DNA from 4 places in the Micromonospora sp. NPDC023956 genome. Region 4 is predicted to be linked to each of the others. Evidence: riboswitches for the same ligand, from Rfam matches in the RefSeq annotation. Region 4 holds a riboswitch; each other region holds the start of a gene.

Region 1 (4,409 bases), on a different contig from region 4:
GGTCGACCGGTCCCGGTCCCGCCTGCCCTCCCTGACCGGGTTGCGGTGGATCGCGGCGATGCTGGTCTTCGGCTTCCACGTCGGGACGATGCGGATCATCGTCGAGCCGGAGTTCAAGGCCGTGGTGGACCGGCTGTTCACCCTGGGCCTCTCCGGGGTGCAGTTCTTCTTCGTCCTCAGCGGCTTCGTGCTGGTCTGGTCGGCCCGTCCGCAGGACACGAGGTGGGGGTTCTGGCGCCGCCGGCTGGCCAAGATCTACCCGAACCACCTGCTGATGTGGGCGGTGGTGCTGCTGGTCGGGATCTGGTTCGCCGACCCGGTCAACCCCTCGGCGGCGGTGCAGAACCTCCTGCTCGTACAGGCCTGGAACCCCACCCCCGGCTACTTCTACAGCATGAACACGGTGAGCTGGTCGCTCTCCTGTGAGCTGTTCTTCTATGTCTGTCTGCCGTTCGTGCTGCCGGCCCTGCGCCGGACGCCGTCGTGGGCGCTCTGGGCGGTCGTGGCGGCGGTGCCGCTGGTGATCCTCGCCCTCTGGCCGGGTCAGCTCCTGGTGCCGGAGGAGAGTCGGTGGTGGTTCACCCAGATCTTCCCGCTGGTCCGCTCCACCGAGTTCTGGATGGGCGTCGCCGCGGCCGAGCTGATGCGGCGCGGCCACTGGCGCGGCCCCGGGCTGCCCCTGGCCAGCCTGATCTTCCTGGTCACCTGGGTGGTGGCCGGGGAGTGGATCCGCGCGGAGCTGTGGGCGGCGCTGCTGTCGGCGGTGTACATCCTGGTGATCACCTCGGCGGCCCGGGCCGACGTCCGTGGTCTGCCGTCGCCGTGGCGCTCCCGGCCGCTGGTCTGGCTCGGCGAGGTTTCCTTCGCCTTCTACCTGGTGCACGTCTTCGTGATGGTCACCATCCTCCGACTCACCGGCGACCACGGAGTCGGCTTCACCGGCTGGACGGGTCCGCTGGTGGCGGTCGGCTTCCTGCTGCTGAACCTCCTGCTGGCGTGGCTGCTGTACCGGTGGGTGGAGACCCCGATGATGCGTCTGCTCGCCCCGGGCCGACGGCGTCCCCCCGCCCCGACCGGTCCCGCCCCGGTGGGCGGGCAGCCGGCGGTCGCCCCGCCCCGGCAGCGGGTGGCCGACGGGGCCGCCCGGGGCGGGCACGCCGCCGCCCCCGTCGACGACCGGGCGCCGGAATCCGACCGGACCGTGGCGACCGGCGCGGGTGGGCCGAGCCTGCGCGAGGGACCGCCGGACCGCCCCTCGGGCGGTGCGCGGACCGCAGGCGTGACCGGATCGTGACGTGACCCGGGGCACGCTCTGCCCCCGCCGCACCTTCGGCCCGCTCGTCCCGATCCGCGCCGAATGGGGCGGCCGGGTTGTGCCGGTGCCGTCCGGAAATCGCCTGCTGGTGCCCGGAAAACGGGTCGTCCCATTGAGTGACGTCAGCCCGCCTCTGCGTCGAACTTCCGGGTCTGTGGAGTCGTTTGCCCAGCTCACGATGGTTGGCAGGGGTTTGCGACATCAGTAGTGTCGGCCCGTCTGGTGCGGTCGTAGGTCGCAAAGGGCGACACCGCGCCGGCCCGCCTAATCGTGTTCCACGAGCCGGGGACCCAGGTACGTCGGGGTGAATCCGCGGGGCTGACCCGTGGTAGGGCGATCTTCCCGCCCGAATCCGTCAGCTAACCCGGTAGGCGGTGTCGGAAGGAGTAGTTCGTGCTGCACGCCCCCGTTTCCCGGTTCCTCCACGGTGCCCAGGTGCCGCCGGCCCTCCCGTCGCGCCGCCGACACTGACTCCGGCGTACACCCGCAGACGCCGTCCGAGCGGGCACCCTTCGCCACCGTCGACCCCACGCACGGTCCGCCCTGCGTCGACCAGGTGCGCCGCTCTCCACCCCTGCCTTCTCGTGGAGGAATCCGTGAAGTACCCGGTCCCGCGACCGTTCAACCTGTTCCGAGCCCGCCGCTACCAGGTCGCCGCCTCGGCGACGGTGCTGGTGGCGGCGTCCACCGCCGGTGTCCTGCTCGTCGACGCCGACCCGCCCGCGCCGCGGCAGGAACCGGCCGCCGCCGCGGTCGAGCCGGACCGGTCGGCCGCCGCCTCCCGGCACCGGGACCGGGTCACCGCGTCCCCGGCCAGCCCGTCCGCCGTCGCCACCACCCCGCCGGCCAGGCGGTCCGCGTCACCCGCCGCCACCGCCTCGCCGAACCGGGACCTGACTGCCCGGCCCACCCCGCCGAAGCCACCCGCGTCGAAGGTGCTCGACATCCAGTACCAGGAGCAGAGCACCTTCTACTACTGCGGTCCGGCCGCCACCCGGATCGCGCTGACCGCCCGGAACATCGTCCGCAGCCAGGACGACCTCGCCGTCCGGCTCAACACCACGCAGTCCGGCACCAATTCCGCCGAGGACACCACCCGGGTCCTCAACGACCTCGTCGGCCGGGACGTCTACCGGACCCGGACGATCCCCGGTGGCGCGGCCACCCCGGCCCAGATGGACCGGCTCCAGGCGGACGTGGTCCGGACCGTCGGCAACGGGTACGCCGTCGTCCTCAACATCGCCGGTTCCGCCACCGACGTGGCCGGCGGCTGGCACTCCTACCCCGGCGGGCACTACCTGACCGTGGTCGGTTACCGGGACAACGGCCGGACCGTCCGGATCGCGGACCCGGCGAACGCCGCCGCCGGTTCGTACTGGATGACCACCATCAACCTGGCGCACTGGGCCGCCACCCGCGGCTACTCCGCCTGACCCGCGCGGGGAGCAACCGTCGCGGTGGCCGGAGGGGTTCCCTGCTCGGCAGCACCCGGTGACAGGGGACCCCTCCCGCCATCCCCGGCGGCGGGGCGGGCCGTCGGCACGGCGGCCGGCGCGAGGTGCGCCCGGGCGGCCGACAGGAACCCCTCGGCGTACGACTCGACCGGGAAGTCACCGAGGTAGTGGGTGCGCATCGCCCAGCGCGCCTCGGCCAGCGGGTCGGTGCCGAGCAGCCGCTCCAGCACGTCGTCGACGTCGGCCAGGTCCCGGCGCAGCACGTAGCCGGAGCGGGCCAGCGGGAAGCGCTCGGTGAACGCGTCGCCGTCGGCGCCCATGTCGGTCACCGCGTACGGCTTGCCGGAGTAGAGGTAGTCGGAGATCACCCCGGAGACGTCCGAAATTAGCGCGTCGGAGCGGTTGACGCAGTCGACGAGGCTCATCGCCCGGCTGGCGTCGGTGCCCCAGACGTGCTGCCGGCCGGTGCGGGAACGGTCCGCCGCGAGCAGTTCCGCCACCCGGGCGAGCTGCCGCGCCGACTCCGGGTTCTGGGCGGTGTACGGGTGGGCCCGCAGGATCACCGTCGCCCCCCGGGCCAGCAGCCGGCCGACCAGCGCCTCGGCGACCGGCAGCGAGCAGTAGTTGGCGTCCGCGTGGTGCCCGGTCCAGGTGGGGGTGTACAGCACGGTCGGCCGGGCCGGCATCGGCACCGGCGGACGGCGCACCCCGATCGCCTCCACCTGGGGGCGACCGACGATGACGAACTTCTCCGCCGGGATCTGCACCCCGGCGCGGGCGTACCGGTCGACGGCGGCCTGGCCGGCCACGAAGTTCCGGTCGAAGATCGCGGAGACCGGGTTGGCGCTCGGGGCCTTGTCGCTGTCGCCGTGGTGGATCTGGATGTGGGTGAGCTGGGTGAACCGGATGCAGTGCGCGTTCTTCGCGCCGTGGTTGACGTAGAACGCCACCCGCAGGCTGGGCACCAGCGCCTCGTCGATCGCCTTCAGCGTCGGGCAGTACACCACCGGTGCACCGGTCGCCGCCGCGATCGGGGCCAGGAACTCCGGTTCGCGCAGCAGCACCAGGAACGGCCGACCGATCCGTTCCAGGTACGGCAGCCACATGGTGACCTGGTACTCCGAGCCGGGCGGGGCGGAGAAGTAGAGCAGGAACTCCGGCTGGTGCCGGGCCAGCGCGCGGGCCACCGGGCTGGCCGCCGTCGACGGGCGGAACCGCCGTCGGGCCAGGCGCAGCCCGACCATCCCGGCGAGCCCTCCGACGAGCAGGCTGACCAGCAGGGCGTACCAGGTGGGCAGGGCGAGGAGCGCGCCGAGCGCGACCGCGCCGAGCAGCACCGGGACCGCCGCGCCGACGTGGCCGGTGGTCAGTCCGGGCCGGACCGGCAGGTTGGCGGTGCGGATCTCCAGCCCGCCGGCCACCCGCAGCGGTCCGTCGAGCAGCACCAGCGCGAGCAGCACCAGCGCGGTGGCCACCAGGGCGGGGTCGAAGCCGGCGTCGTGGCGGCGGGCGTACCCGACCAGGATGCCGGCGGCGACCAGGACGGACTCGGCGGCCACGTCCGCGCCCGGCCGGATCCGGCGCTCCCACGCCCCGGCGGCCAGCGCGGCGACCGCGAGCACCAGGCCGGGCACGGTGGC
Region 2 (4,409 bases), 430 kb from region 4:
GACCGACCTCCAGCAGGCGCCGACGGCGATGGCCTCGATCACGATCCCGGTCGTGGTGCACGTGATCCAGCGGGACAGCACCCGGGCCGGGGGCAACATCCCGGACTCGATGATCAACTCGCAGATCAACGTGCTGAACCAGTCCTTCAGCGGCGCGACCGGCGGCACGGGCACCGCGTTCGCCTTCCAGTTGCAGGAGATCAACCGGGTCATCAACCCGGCGTGGTACCCGATCGTGCAGGGTTCCTCGGCCGAGCGCTCGATGAAGACCTCGCTGCGCGAGGGCGGTAAGGGCACCCTGAACTTCTACCTCGGCGAGCTGAGCGACGACCTGCTCGGCTGGGCGACCTTCCCGACCCGCCGGCTCAGCAGCATGGACGGCGTCGTCGTGCTCGGCGAGTCGCTGCCGGGCGGCACCGCGACCAGCTACAACCTGGGCGACACCGGCACGCACGAGGTCGGCCACTGGCTGAACCTGTACCACACCTTCCAGGGCGGCTGCTCCGGCTCCGGCGACAGCGTCTCGGACACCCCGGCGGAGGCCGAGCCGGCGTTCGAGTGCCCGACCGGCCGGGACACCTGCGCCACCGCCGGCCTGGACCCGATCACCAACTTCATGGACTACACGTACGACTCGTGCATGTACCAGTTCACCACCGGGCAGGCCAGCCGGATGCTGACCGCGTGGAACGCCTATCGCGCCGCCTGACGTACCCGACGTAACGTTCCGATGCCGGCTCCGCCCCGCGGAGCCGGCATCGGCGTGTCGGGGTTCAGGCCGCGGCCCGGTGCGCGGCCCGTCGCCGCCCGGCCCGTGGCCCTGGTACGGACGGCTGGCCGGCCGCCGGGTCACTCGCCCGGGGATCCAGCCAGACCTGCACCGCCGGGTCGCCGCCCGGCCCGGCGCCGAGAACCTCCGGCCCGACGTGATCGCGCCGGGCGAGCATCGCCACGTCGACGGTGAACTCGAACAACCGCCAGTCCGCCCGGGGCTCGGCCCGGAAGCACTCCGCCAGCCGGGCCACCCGTGCCTGGTCGGTGACCGGACGCGCGTGCCCGGCCACGTACGCCTCGTCGTCGCTCTCCTCCGGCGGGAACGAGTGCAGCGCGTACCGCCCGTCGCGTTCCAGGTCACGTCGCTTGGGCGAGTCGATGACGAAGCAGAAGAGCCCCTCGTCGGTGATGACCGGGGAGACCGGGTGGACCCGGGGGCCACCGTCTGACCGGACCGTGGCCAGGTAGCCGAAGCCCGGGCCGTACTGCTGCATGAGGAGGCGGATCGCGTCGGCGAGGCGGGGCTCGTCGGAGGCGAACTCGGACCAGGAAGCCATACCGGCATTCTATCGAACACGCGTACGAAAAAGCACTCCGACGCGCTGGTCACCCGCAGGATCGTGGCAACCTCGGCACTGGATAGGGTGGTGCGATGCTGCTCTCCGACCGGGACCTCGTCAGCGAGATCAAGGCTGGCACGCTGGCGCTGGAACCGTTCGACGCGAGTCTGGTACAGCCCTCCAGCATCGACGTACGCCTGGACCGGCTCTTCCGGGTCTTCAACAACCACCTCTACACCCACATCGACCCGTCGTTGCAGCAGGACGACCTCACCTCGCTGGTGGAGGTGCCCGAGGGGGAGCCCTTCGTGCTGCATCCCGGCGAGTTCGTGCTCGCCTCCACGCTGGAGGTGATCTCGCTGGGTGACCAGCTCGCGGGTCGGCTGGAGGGCAAGTCGAGCCTGGGCCGGCTCGGGCTGCTCACCCACTCGACCGCCGGCTTCATCGACCCGGGGTTCTCCGGTCACGTGACGCTGGAACTCTCCAACGTGGCCAACCTGCCGATCACGCTCTGGCCCGGCATGAAGATCGGTCAGCTCTGCATCTTCCGGCTCTCCTCGCCGGCCGAGCACCCGTACGGCTCCGCCGTCTACGGCTCCCGCTACCAGGGGCAGCGCGGCCCCACCCCGAGCCGGGCCTGGCGGAACTGGCGCACCTGGCCCACCCGCTGACCGGCACCCCCGGCCTGCGGTCGCGCGCGCCCGGGTCCCCTGCTGCCCGGGAGAGCGGCAACAGGGGACCCCTGTCACCACCTCAGCCGGGGCGGCCGTAGCTGTGCACGGGACCGTCGTCGACCCGTTTCATCTTGACCGGTGCGCCGGCCCGGGAGGCGTGCACCAGCCAGCCGTCGCCGACGTACATGCCGACGTGGTGCAGGTCGGAGTAGTAGAAGACGAGATCGCCGGGGCGTAGCTCGCGCCGGCCCACCGGAGCGGTCGCCCGCCGCTGCTGGGCGGCGTTGTGCGGCAGGGCGACCCCGGCGCGCGCCCAGGCGGCGAGCGTGAGCCCGGAGCAGTCGTACGCGTCGGGTCCCTCGGCTCCCCAGACGTAGGGCTTGCCGATCTGGGCGCAGGCGAAGGTGACGGCGCGTCCGGCGGCACCGCCCGGGTAGGCGGTCGGGCAGGCAGCGGGGCGCAGGCTGGTGCCGGCGCCGTTGTCGTACGCCTTCAGGCGCACCTTCTGGAGCCGGGTGATGGCGGCGTCGATCTGCCGTCGTTTCGCGTCCAGCTGGCGATCGGTCTGGCTGAGCTGGGCGATGAGCCGGTCCAGCGGGTCCTTGCGGGCGCTGAGCTGGTTCCGCAGCTCGACCACGTGCCGGATGTCGGCCTGCTGCCGACGGGCGAACTGGTCGAGCAGTTCGAGTTGGTGGACGACGGTGGCCGGGGACGGGTTGGCGAGCATGGCGTTGAGGGCGGAGGCGTTCTCACCCTTGTACGCCCGTACCGCGAGCCCGCCGACCTTGCTCATCGCCTGGTCGACCTGGCGGCTCAGCGGCTCGATCCGGTCGGCGAGCGCCTGCGCCTGCCGCCGTTTGACGGCGAGGGCCTGGCGGGTGGCGTTGTGCTGTTCGATGACCGGTTCGAGGGCGTTCCACTCCCGGTCGATCTGGCGTTCGATCTCGGCGACCGAGGGTTCGGCGTGGGCCACGCCGGCGCCACCCGTCACGAGGACGGCGGCTCCGACGAGGACGGTGACGACGGTGTTGAAGCGGGACCAGCATGGACGCGGCGCAGCCGTCGACCGGGCAGCCGGAGCCGACCGGACGGACGGTGGCCGCGGGGCATGGTGTGCCACCGGGCTCCGTACTCCTTCTTCCGTTGACCGCCTACCGGGTTAGCTGACGGGTTCGGGCGGGAAGGGAGCGCCCTACCGTGGGTACGGATTCACCCCGATGGTGCTGGTGGTTCCCCGGCTCGCTCTGGTGTGGCGAGGTTTCTCCTGTGGCGACGTACGTCGTGCGACTCGGCGGTGTCGAGCCGTTGCCGCCTCCGATTGGCGGACCTGTCACCGGCTCGGCAAGTGCCGAGGCTAGAGACGACCCCCGTCGAACCGCAACACGCTTGGCGGGAGTGCCACCTGCTGATTTCCGACAGTAACCACTGTGGGCGCCATTCGTTCGCCCGAACGCGAAGGGGTCCCCGGCCGGCGGCCGGGGACCCCTTCGTCGGAATCGGTCAGTAGGGGCGGCGGAAGCCCGCGACCGGCATGTGGCTGATGCTGGCCACCTGCACCGGCTTCCCGGCCCGGGGGGCGTGCACCATGATGCCGTTGCCCAGGTAGAGCCCGACGTGGTGCAGGTCGCTGAAGAAGAAGACCAGGTCACCGGGGCGGGCCTCGGAGCGGCTGATCGTCTTGGTCTCGCGCCACTGCGCGCCGGTGAAGTGCGTCAGGTGGATACCCGCGGCCTTGTAGGCGTACTGGGTCAGCCCGGAGCAGTCGAAGGAGTTCGGCCCGGTGGCGCCCCAGACATAGGGGTCGCCGACCTGCGCGCAGGCGGTCTTGATGGCAGTGTTGGCGGCGCTGCTGATCACGCCCTTGATCAGCGGGCAGCCGGGGGCGCTGACCACGGTCTTCGGCATGGAGGCCCGGAGCCGCTTGATCTCCGCGTCGATCTTGGTCTTCTTGGTCGCCAGATCCTTCTGCTGCTGGACCTGGCTGGTGATCAGGGTGTCCAGCTTCTGCTTCTCGGTCTCGTACCGGGTCCGGATCTCCACCACGCCCTGAAGTTCCTTGCGCTGGTGGGCGGCGAGCCGGTCGAGCATGCCGATCTGCTCGGCCAGGGTGCCCGGCTTGGCGCTGACCAGCAGCGCCCCGATCTCCTGGGACGGGCCGGTCATGTAGTGCCGGGAGGCCAGCGCACCGATCCGGTTCATGGCCATGTCGCTCTGCAGTGCGAGCGGCTCGATCTTCTTCTGCAGGTCGGCCGACTTCTTCTGGTTGACCTTGAGTTGGCTACGAACCTCGTTGTACTTCTCGATCGTGGGCTCCAGCTGCTCCCACTGCTTGTCGATCTGCGCCTCGATCTCCTCGGGAGTGGGCGCGGCGTGCGCGGGAGCGGCGAGGAGGCCGACGCCG
Region 3 (4,409 bases), on a different contig from region 4:
TCACCGATGCAGTGGCGGATGCTCGGCCGACGGGGTCGGCTGGCGTCCTGGACGGTGGTCGGTGACCCGGCGCAGACCGCCTGGACCGGCGACCCGGTGGAGCTGTCCCGGGCCCGCGACCAGGCCGTCGGTCGGCGCCGGCGGCACGAGTTCACGCTGACCACGAACTACCGCAACTCGGCGGAGATCTTCGCGGTGGCGGCGGCCGAGATCCGCACGGTCCACCCGGACCTGCCGCTGCCGACGGCGGTCCGCTCCACCGGCGTGCACCCGGTGGCGCTGACCGTGCCGGCGACGCAGCTGGCGGCCCGGACGGTCGAGGCGGTCGCCGCGCTGCTGGCCGAGGTGGCCGGGACGGTGGGCGTGATCACGCCGGTGCCCCGCCGGGACGAGGTGGCCGGTTGGCTGGCCGACCTGGACTCGCCGCGCCTCCAGGTGGTGACCAGCCTCCAGGCCAAGGGCATGGAGTACGACGGCGTGGCGCTGGTCGCCCCGGGCGAGATCCGGGCCGATCCGGGTTCCGGCGTGCGGACGCTCTACGTGGCGCTCTCCCGGGCCACTCAGCGGCTCACCACCATCGACCCGGTCGACTGACCCACCCGTTCTCGCCCGGCCGGCCGCCCGACGAGGCGGCCGGCCGCTTCCGTCGTGGACGCGCGACCCACAGTCACTTGCACACATAGCGATGTGAACATACATTGGGTCCGGACCGGACGGGGAACGGAGGGTGGGGGCGTGGGCGCAGGTCATGACCACCACGGCGGGATCGCACACGCCGCGCAACGGCACACCGGCCGGCTCTGGGCCGCGTTCGGCCTGCTCGCCACCCTGATGGTGGTCGAGGCGGTGACCGCCCTCGGCACCGGCTCGTTGGCCCTGCTCTCTGACGCCGGCCACATGTTCACCGACGTGCTCGGCATCGGCATGGCGCTGGCCGCGATCACCGCCGCCCGGCGGGCCGGCCGGGATCCGCAGCGCACCTTCGGCCTCTACCGGCTGGAGGTGCTCGCCGCCCTGGCCAACGCCGTCCTCCTCTCCGGGGTCGCGGTCTACGTGCTCGTCGAGGCGGTGCGCCGGTTCGACGACCCGCCCGAGGTGACCACCGGCCCGATGCTGGTGGTGGCGGTGCTCGGGCTGCTGGCGAACCTGGCCGCCTTCGCGCTGCTGCGCGAGGGCGCGAAGGAGAGCATCAACCTGCGCGGGGCGTACCTGGAGGTGGTGGCCGACCTGCTCGGCTCGGTCGGCGTGATCGCCGCCGCGGTGGTCATCGTGCTCACCGACTGGTGGTGGGCCGACCCGCTGGTCGCGGTGGCGATCGGGGTCTTCATCCTGCCGCGTACCTGGCGGTTGGGGCGGGCGGCGCTGCGCATCCTGGTCCAGGCCGCGCCGGAGCACCTCCAGGTCGACGCGGTACGCGACCGGCTGAGCGCGGTGCCGGGCGTGGTCGAGGTGCACGACCTGCACCTCTGGACGCTCACCTCCGGGATGGAGGTCGCCTCGGCCCACCTGACCACGGATCCGGCGGCCGAGGTCGGCAGCGTGCTCGCCGCCGCGCGGACCGCGCTGCACGAGGACTTCCACATCGACCACGCCACCCTCCAGGTCGAACCCGGCGAGTCGCCGGGCGTCTGCGGCCGGGTCGAGTGGTAATTAGGACAGACTTAAATCTGGGAGTGTATTGTCCGCCTATGTCGGATATACCGGTGTCATCTGGTGAGAGTGGTGTGGCCGCCGCTGCCCCTGGGACACCGGCTTCGGTAGTCTCGGACCCGGTCACCGCCGGGCGGCGCCCTCCGGCGCCTGCGGGGACCGCCGCCTAATCGCCGTGACGGCGAGCCGGGGAACCACGTCCTTGGGGTGCATCCGCGTGAGCGGTAGGGATCTTCCGTCCCGAACCCGTCAGCTAACCCGGTCGGCGGCTGACGGAAGGACATGTGCATGCCAGTAGTGGCACCCGTACGACGTACCGCCGCCCGGATGGCGGCACTGATCGCCGCGACACTCGCCCTCGGCGTCGCGGCCGGCCCGGTCACGGTGGCACCCGCCGCGGCGGCGCCCCCGCTGACGGCCCGAGCTCCCGGCGACGACCCCGAGGGAGGCACCCCCGCACTGCGCGCCCAACTCGAGGCGGCCAGCAAGGGGTGGCTCGACGCGAAGGACGCGCTCGCGAAGTCGGTCGCCCGCCAGCAGAAGATCAACCAACAACTCGCCGCCACCGAGAAGGAACTGGCGGTCCGCGACGAGAAGGTCGGCGTGATCGCCGGGCTCGCGTACCGGACCGGCCGACTCGGGCCGGCCTCGGCACTGTTGACCAGCGGCTCGCCGGAACACTTCATGGACCGGGTCGCCGCACTGGACGCGGTCGCCGCCAACGAGGACCGCGAACTGCGCGGCCTGCTGGCCACCCGCGAGCAGGCCAACCGGGCCCGGACGGCGCTGAACCGGGAGATCGCCGAGCAGCGCAAGCAGGTCGCGGTGATGGAGAAGCGCAAGCAGCAGGCCGAGCAGGCGCTGGTGGTCTCCAACCGCAAGACGGCGGCCACCCGCCCCAGCGGGGGCAGCGACTCGTCCCGGTCGACCACGGCGAAGCCGGCGCCACGCAACTCCGACGGCTCCTGGCCGTCCGAGTCGTGCAGCGTCAACGACCCGACGCCCGCCAACGGCTGCATCACCCCGCGCACGCTGCACGCGCTCAACCAGGCCAAGGCCGCCGGCTTCACCCGCTACGTCTCCTGCTACCGCTCCGGCGGGTCCGGTGAACACCCCAAGGGCCGGGCCTGCGACTTCGCCGCCCAGAAGACCGGCTTCGGCGGCGACGCCACCGGCGGTGACCGGACGTACGGCGACAACCTGGCGGCGTACTTCAAGAACAACGCCAGCCGGCTCGGCGTGCTCTACGTCATCTGGTACCGGCAGATCTGGCTGCCCAGCAGCGGGTGGAAGTCGTACAGCGGGGCCAACGGCGACCCGTCCAGCGACCACACCAACCACGTCCACCTGTCGGTCTACTGAGCCACCCCGCGCGGCCCGTCACCCCGTCCGGGGTGACGGGCCGTCGGCCGTCGTCGGCCGGACGGAAGCCTCCACCGAACCCCCCGGAAGGGGTCGCATGAGCGGCGCCGGGAGGGGAACCCTCCGGCGAGCGGAGGAGAGGCGGACACCCATGGACGGCCCCGACGGGTACGTGATGGTCTTCGCGCCGGCACCCGTGCTGACGGTCACCGTTGACCAACCGAGCGCCGAGACCGAGCTGCACCTGCACCCGGGCGGCCAGGGGGTCTGGCAGGCCCGCATGATCATGTCGCTCGGGGTGCCCGTGGTGCTCTGCGCCAGCCTCGGCGGCGAGATCGGCCAGGTACTGGAACCCCTGCTGGTCACCGAGGGGGTACGGCTCAAGCGGGTGCTGCGGGACACCGCCAGCGGTGGGTACGTGCACGACCGGCGGAACGGGGCCCGGCACGAGGTCGCCGACGTCCCCGGTCGCCCGCTGACCCGGCACGAGCTGGACGAGCTGTACAACCTGGCGCTCGGCGAGGGACTGCGCGCCCCGGTCAGCGTGCTCAGCGGCCCCGGTGAGCCGTCGATCGTCCCGCCCGACCTCTACCGGCGGTTCGCCGCCGACCTCGCCGCGAACGGCGGCCGGGTGGTCGCCGACCTCTCCGGCGAGCACCTCGACGCGGTGCTCGCCGGCGGGCTGTTCTTCCTGAAGGTCAGTCACGAGGAACTGCTCCGCGACGGCCGGGCCCGCTCGGCGGACGAGGACGAGCTGACCCGCGCCCTGTACGACCTGCACGCCGCCGGGGCCGAGACGGTGGTGGTGAGCCGGGCGGACCAGCCGGCGTTCGCCCTGGTCGACGGGGAGGTCCTGGAGGTCGTCATGCCCCGGCTGGAGGCGGCCGACCCCCGTGGCGCGGGCGACTCGATGACCGCCGGGGTGGCCGCCGTCCTCGCTGGCGGCGGCGACATCCGCACCGCGATCCGTACCGGCGCGGCGGCCGGGGCGTTGAACGTCACCCGGCACGGCCTGGGCACCGGGCGTCTCGACTCGATCGCCGGTTTGGTGGAACGGGTGCGGCTGGTTCCGGCGGGCAACCGCCCGCAGGAACGGACCACCCCGGAGGAGCTGGCCGACCGGGCGGCCGGACGATGAGCCTGCGGGTACTGGTCACCAACGACGACGGCGTCGCCGCGCCGGGACTGGCCCGGCTCGCCCAGGCGGCGGTCGAGCGTGGGCTGGACGTGGTGGTGGCGGCCCCGCTGGAGGAGGCGAGCGGCACCAGCGCCTCGATGACCGCGTTGGAGCGCGAGGGACACGTGGTGGTCCGCGACCACCCGTTGCCCGAACTGCCGGACGTGCCGGTGTACGGGGTCGGCGGCTCCCCCGGTTTCATCGTCCTGATCGCCGTGCA
Region 4 (4,409 bases):
ACGACCGGTACGGCGACACCGGCACGGTCGCGGCGGCGTTCCGGTCGGGTGCCCGGATGCGGGTGCTCCTCGTCTCCGCTCGCCGGGGTGGGCGGGCGGAACTGGTCGAGGTGGCCCGGACGGTGGCCCGGCGACTCTGATCCCGGCGGGCTGCCGCCCGGTCACCCCACCCGCTTCTCGGCCCGGTCACGCGAACGGGCCCCGCCTCCGGTGGTTCGGAGGCGGGGCCCGGTTCGGTGGCGGGGATCAGAGCATCGACACGTGGACGTGGTCCGTGTGGTCGGAGGGTCCGCTGTACGAACTCCAGTTGGTCGCCGGGAACCAGATCTGCTTGTTCCAGATCACGTAGTAGATGCCGAGCCGGTCGGCGTTACGGACCAGGAACGCGGTGAGGTTGTTGCCGTACATCCGTTCCTTGGTGGTGTCCCACCGACTGAATCCCGACTTCTGGAGCGACCAGTCGCAGGCCCGCCCCTTCGGGTGCTCGTACGGCCCACCCGGTCGGTAGCACCCGACGAACATGTCGAAGCCGGCCCGCTTGACCTCCTTGTACATGTGCAGGGTGCGCGGGGTGATGCAGCCACCGGTGGTCGGGTCGTCCTCGGTGCAGCCCTGCGGGCGCCAGTTGCCGTTGCTGTCCCGCCCGGGGCCGGGCCGGGCGATCGGGGAGGTGGCGTCCACCAGGCCACCGGTCAACCCGACGCCGCCGACCAGGGCGAGCGACCGTTCCGCCTCGCGCTTGCGCTTCTTCAGGATGTCGGCCTGCTTCTGCTGCTCCAGCACCTCGGCGTCGAGCGCCTTCTTGGCCCGTTCCGCCTGGTCCCGGGCGGCGGCGACCGCGCCGACCTTCCTGTTGTTGACCATGTTCAGCTCGTCCAGCGCGCTGGCCCGCTTGACGAACGAGTCGGGCGTGTCGCTCTCCAGCAGCATGGAGGCGGGGCCGACCCGGCCGGTCATGTAGGACCGCACGGCGATGGTGGCCACCTGGGGGGTGAGCGCCTTCAGCTCGTTCTGCGCCCGCTGGACCTCCAGGGCGAGGGTGAGCTGGCGCTTCTTCGAGGCGTCCAGTTTCGCCTGGGCCTGTGTGTAACTGCGGTTCGCCTCCTCGATGACCTCGTTGAGGAGCTTGGGCTGCTCGCCGTCGTGCCCCGACGGGCTCGACGGCTCCGCCAGCGCCGGCGCGGGCCCGGCGGCCACGGCGAGGGCGGCGAGCACGGCCACGACAGGTTTCAGCCAGCGGCGTAGGGGTGCCGTCACAGTGTTCCCTTCCGTCGACCGCCGACCGGGTTAGCTGACGGGTTCGGGGCGGAAGTGGCCCCTACCGCTGACGCGGATGCACCCCATGAACCTGGTTCCCCGATTCGCCGGTGGGCGATTAGGCGGTGGTACCGCTGGCGCCGGTGCGCGCCTTCGGCGGTAACCGGCAGCGAGGTTACCTGACGGTGGGCATGGGGTTCTACGCCCGGATCCCGACCAAAAGCGTTATTTCCTTATTGCATTCCGTCACTCCTGTCACATTTGTCAAGATCAGGCGCCCGACGGCTACGCTGTGGAGTTTCACCATGACGAATCCGTGTTCCCCGGGCGGCCCGTCGCCGGGGCGGCGTCGGGGGCGCCGGTGGTGGCGGCACGGGGGCTGCTGAGGGCGGCCAGGGCCTCGTCCGGGTCACCGGCGGGCCGGGGCGGGCGGCGGGCCGGCGGACGATTCCGGCCAGCGGTGGTCACCAGGGCGGCCAGGCCGGTGGTGATCGGCACGGCGGCGATCAGTCCGAGCGTCGCGACGATGCTGCGGACGATCTCCTGGGCGAGGAACTCACTGGTCACGATCTCGCTGATGCCACGCGTGTCGGCGGTCAGCAACAGCAGCAGGGGCAGCGACGCCCCCGCGTACGCGAGCACGATCGTGTTGACCGTCGAGGCGATGTGCGCCCGGCCGACCCGGGTGGCCGCCCGGTAGAGCTGGAGCCGGGTGAGGTCGGGGTTGGCGCGGGCCAGCTCGGTGACGGTGGCGGCCTGGGTGACCGTGACGTCGTCCAGCACGCCCAGGGAGCCGATGATGATGCCGGCGAGAAGCAGTCCGTGCAGGTCGACGTCGGCCTGGAACATCGACAGCGTGGTGGCGTCCTCGGAGCCGTACCCGGTCAGGTGGGTGAACGCGGTCGCCAGGCTGCCGAGGATGCCGGTCAGCACCAGGCTGGCCAGGGTGCCCAGGACCGCGACGGAGGTCTGCGCGGTGACCCCGTGGGTCAGGTACAGCACCACGAACATGATCAGCGCGGCACCGGTCACCGCCACCGGCAGCGGCGCCTGTCCGGCGCTGATGCCGGGCAGCACGAAGGTGAGCAGGATGGCGAAGCTGGCCACCAGCCCGCCGAGCGCGGCCAGGCCGCGCCACCGGCCGAAGGCGACGATGGCGACGGCGAACGCCAGGGCCAGCCAGATCAGCGGTTGCCCCCGCTGGTGGGCGGCGATGCTGTAGCTGCTGACCGTCGGGTCGGCCGGGTCGGTCAGCACCACCAGGACGATCTCGTCGCCGACCTCCACCGCCGGTGCTCCCGGTCCGGTGGGCAGCGCCGTCTCGACCCGTTGCCCGGCGTCCGGCCCGGTGTCCACGGTCACGGTGACGGTGCCGCACGGCCCCTCCGTCGTCCCCTCCGGGGTCTCCGGGGCGGGCGGGCAGGGCTCGGTCACCACCCGCGCCACGGTGCCGTGGTAGCGGGCCGCGTCCTCGCCGCCGCCGACCGACGGGGTGTCCCGGGGCCAGAGCACCAGCGCCGCGACCAGGGTCACCAGGAAGAGCGGGACCACGGTGGCGATCAGGACACGCCGGACGCGCGGCGGCGCGGCGGTGGCGGGACGGCTGTGGTCGTGGCCCATACCTTCTCCCTGCGGTCCTGACGCGGGCGGTTGCCCCGGCCGGACCATTCTGCCGGGTGCGAAGCCGCAGCTCGCAGCCTGCTCACCGGCCCGCCCGCCACCGCTTTCCCCGGTTCGGCGACACGGCGGTGTCCCCGCACCAGGACACCCCCGTGTCGGCGATGCGCAGCGGCGCGGCGCGGCGCGGCCCGGTACCGCGTCGCGTCGGGGGTGCGGGGCTCAGCCGCGCTTCATCAGGCGGCCGACCGCCGCCATCATCTCGGTGGCCATCTCGTCGGCGCGCCCCTCGGCGGCGCCCTCGTGCATGCAGTGCCGGGCGTGGCCGTCGAGCAGCCCGAGGGCGACCTTGTCCAGGGCGGCCTGGATGGCGGAGATCTGGGTGAGCACGTCGATGCAGTACCGGTCCTCGTCGACCATCTTCTCGATGCCCCGGACCTGCCCCTCGACCCGGCGTAGCCGCGCGAGCAGCTGGTCCTTGGTGGCCGTGTATCCCCGGATCGGTGTGGGTGTGCTCATGGCAGCGAGGATAGCTTACCCCCCAGGGGTATGCTACGGTCCAGTCGTAGGGATACCCCAGGTGGGTATCCATCGTCGAGAGGAGTTTCGATGGCCACCAAGACGTACCAGGTCCAGGGAATGACCTGCGGACACTGCGTCAGCGCGGTCAGCAGCGAGCTCGGAGCGGTCGCCGGTGTCACCGACGTCAAGGTCGACCTGGCCTCGGGTCAGGTCACCGTCACCAGCGACGCCCCGCTGGAGACCGAGACGGTCCGCGCGGCGGTCGACGAGGCCGGATTCGAGCTCGTCGGATCATGAACACCGCGACGAAGCTGAGCGGGTTCGCCCTCGGCCTCGTGGCGGTTCTCGGAGCGGCGTACGGGGCCGGGCAGGTGACCGGCCCCGTCACCCCCGCCGAGAGCGGTCACGCCACCACCGGGCACCCCACCGCCGGTCCGGACGGCAGTGCGGCCCCGTCCGGCCACGGCGACGGGCACGAGGACGCGGGCGGCGGTGGACCCGAGGACGCACCGACCGGCGGCGACAGCCACCTGCCGGGCGGTCTGCTGGTCTCCGACCGGGGCTACGCGCTCACCCCCGTCTCCACGCCGGTCGGCGAGTTCGCCTTCCGTGTCACCGGGCCGGACGGGCACGTGGTCACCGGCTTCGACGAGTCACACGACAAACGGATGCACCTCGTCGTCGCCCGGCGGGACCTCGCCGGCTTCCGGCACGTGCACCCGAGGATGGACCCGGACGGGACCTGGCGGATCGTCTCCCCGCTGGGCGCGCCGGGGAGTTGGCGGGCGTTCGCCGACTTCGTCCCGACCGGGGCGGAACCACTCACCCTCGGGGTCGACGTCGCGGTCCCCGGCGCGTTCGCACCCCGTGCGCTGCCCGCGCCGGCGGCCACCGCCACCGTCGACGGGTACACCGTCCACCTCACCGGCGAGCTGCGCCCCGGTGGGACCAACGAGCTGACCCTGACCGTGCACCGCGACGGCGTACCGGTCACCGATCTCCAGCCCTACCTC

The links. A riboswitch is a leader RNA that binds a small molecule or an ion and turns the genes downstream of it on or off. The one in region 4 is predicted to bind cyclic di-AMP.
Region 1: linked by a shared signal. The riboswitch ahead of AB0F58_RS12605 (C39 family peptidase) and the one ahead of AB0F58_RS03075 (hypothetical protein) in region 4 are both predicted to bind cyclic di-AMP.
Region 2: linked by a shared signal. The riboswitch ahead of AB0F58_RS05185 (NlpC/P60 family protein) and the one ahead of AB0F58_RS03075 (hypothetical protein) in region 4 are both predicted to bind cyclic di-AMP.
Region 3: linked by a shared signal. The riboswitch ahead of AB0F58_RS10080 (hypothetical protein) and the one ahead of AB0F58_RS03075 (hypothetical protein) in region 4 are both predicted to bind cyclic di-AMP.

The regions. Positions count from the first base shown of each region.
Region 1 covers NZ_JBEZZN010000005.1:96,953-101,361, reverse strand. The annotation lists gene AB0F58_RS12610 (acyltransferase) at 1-1,294, shown strand, start outside; cyclic di-AMP (ydaO/yuaA leader) riboswitch at 1,567-1,704, shown strand; gene AB0F58_RS12605 (C39 family peptidase) at 1,912-2,748, shown strand; gene AB0F58_RS12600 (CDP-glycerol glycerophosphotransferase family protein) at 2,736-4,409, opposite strand, start outside.
Region 2 covers NZ_JBEZZN010000002.1:574,447-578,855, forward strand. The annotation lists gene AB0F58_RS05170 (zinc metalloprotease) at 1-709, shown strand, start outside; gene AB0F58_RS05175 (pyridoxamine 5'-phosphate oxidase family protein) at 774-1,331, opposite strand; gene dcd (dCTP deaminase) at 1,427-2,005, shown strand; gene AB0F58_RS05185 (NlpC/P60 family protein) at 2,088-2,981, opposite strand; cyclic di-AMP (ydaO/yuaA leader) riboswitch at 3,141-3,273, opposite strand; gene AB0F58_RS05190 (NlpC/P60 family protein) at 3,509-4,409, opposite strand, start outside.
Region 3 covers NZ_JBEZZN010000004.1:101,427-105,835, reverse strand. The annotation lists gene AB0F58_RS10090 (AAA family ATPase) at 1-594, shown strand, start outside; gene AB0F58_RS10085 (cation diffusion facilitator family transporter) at 736-1,650, shown strand; cyclic di-AMP (ydaO/yuaA leader) riboswitch at 1,804-1,934, shown strand; gene AB0F58_RS10080 (hypothetical protein) at 1,939-3,012, shown strand; gene AB0F58_RS10075 (PfkB family carbohydrate kinase) at 3,164-4,150, shown strand; gene AB0F58_RS10070 (5'/3'-nucleotidase SurE) at 4,147-4,409, shown strand, end outside.
Region 4 covers NZ_JBEZZN010000002.1:140,020-144,428, reverse strand. The annotation lists gene AB0F58_RS03080 (hypothetical protein) at 1-140, shown strand, start outside; gene AB0F58_RS03075 (hypothetical protein) at 247-1,257, opposite strand; cyclic di-AMP (ydaO/yuaA leader) riboswitch at 1,261-1,392, opposite strand; gene AB0F58_RS03070 (YibE/F family protein) at 1,558-2,877, opposite strand; gene AB0F58_RS03065 (metal-sensitive transcriptional regulator) at 3,097-3,393, opposite strand; gene AB0F58_RS03060 (cation transporter) at 3,484-3,693, shown strand; gene AB0F58_RS03055 (hypothetical protein) at 3,690-4,409, shown strand, end outside.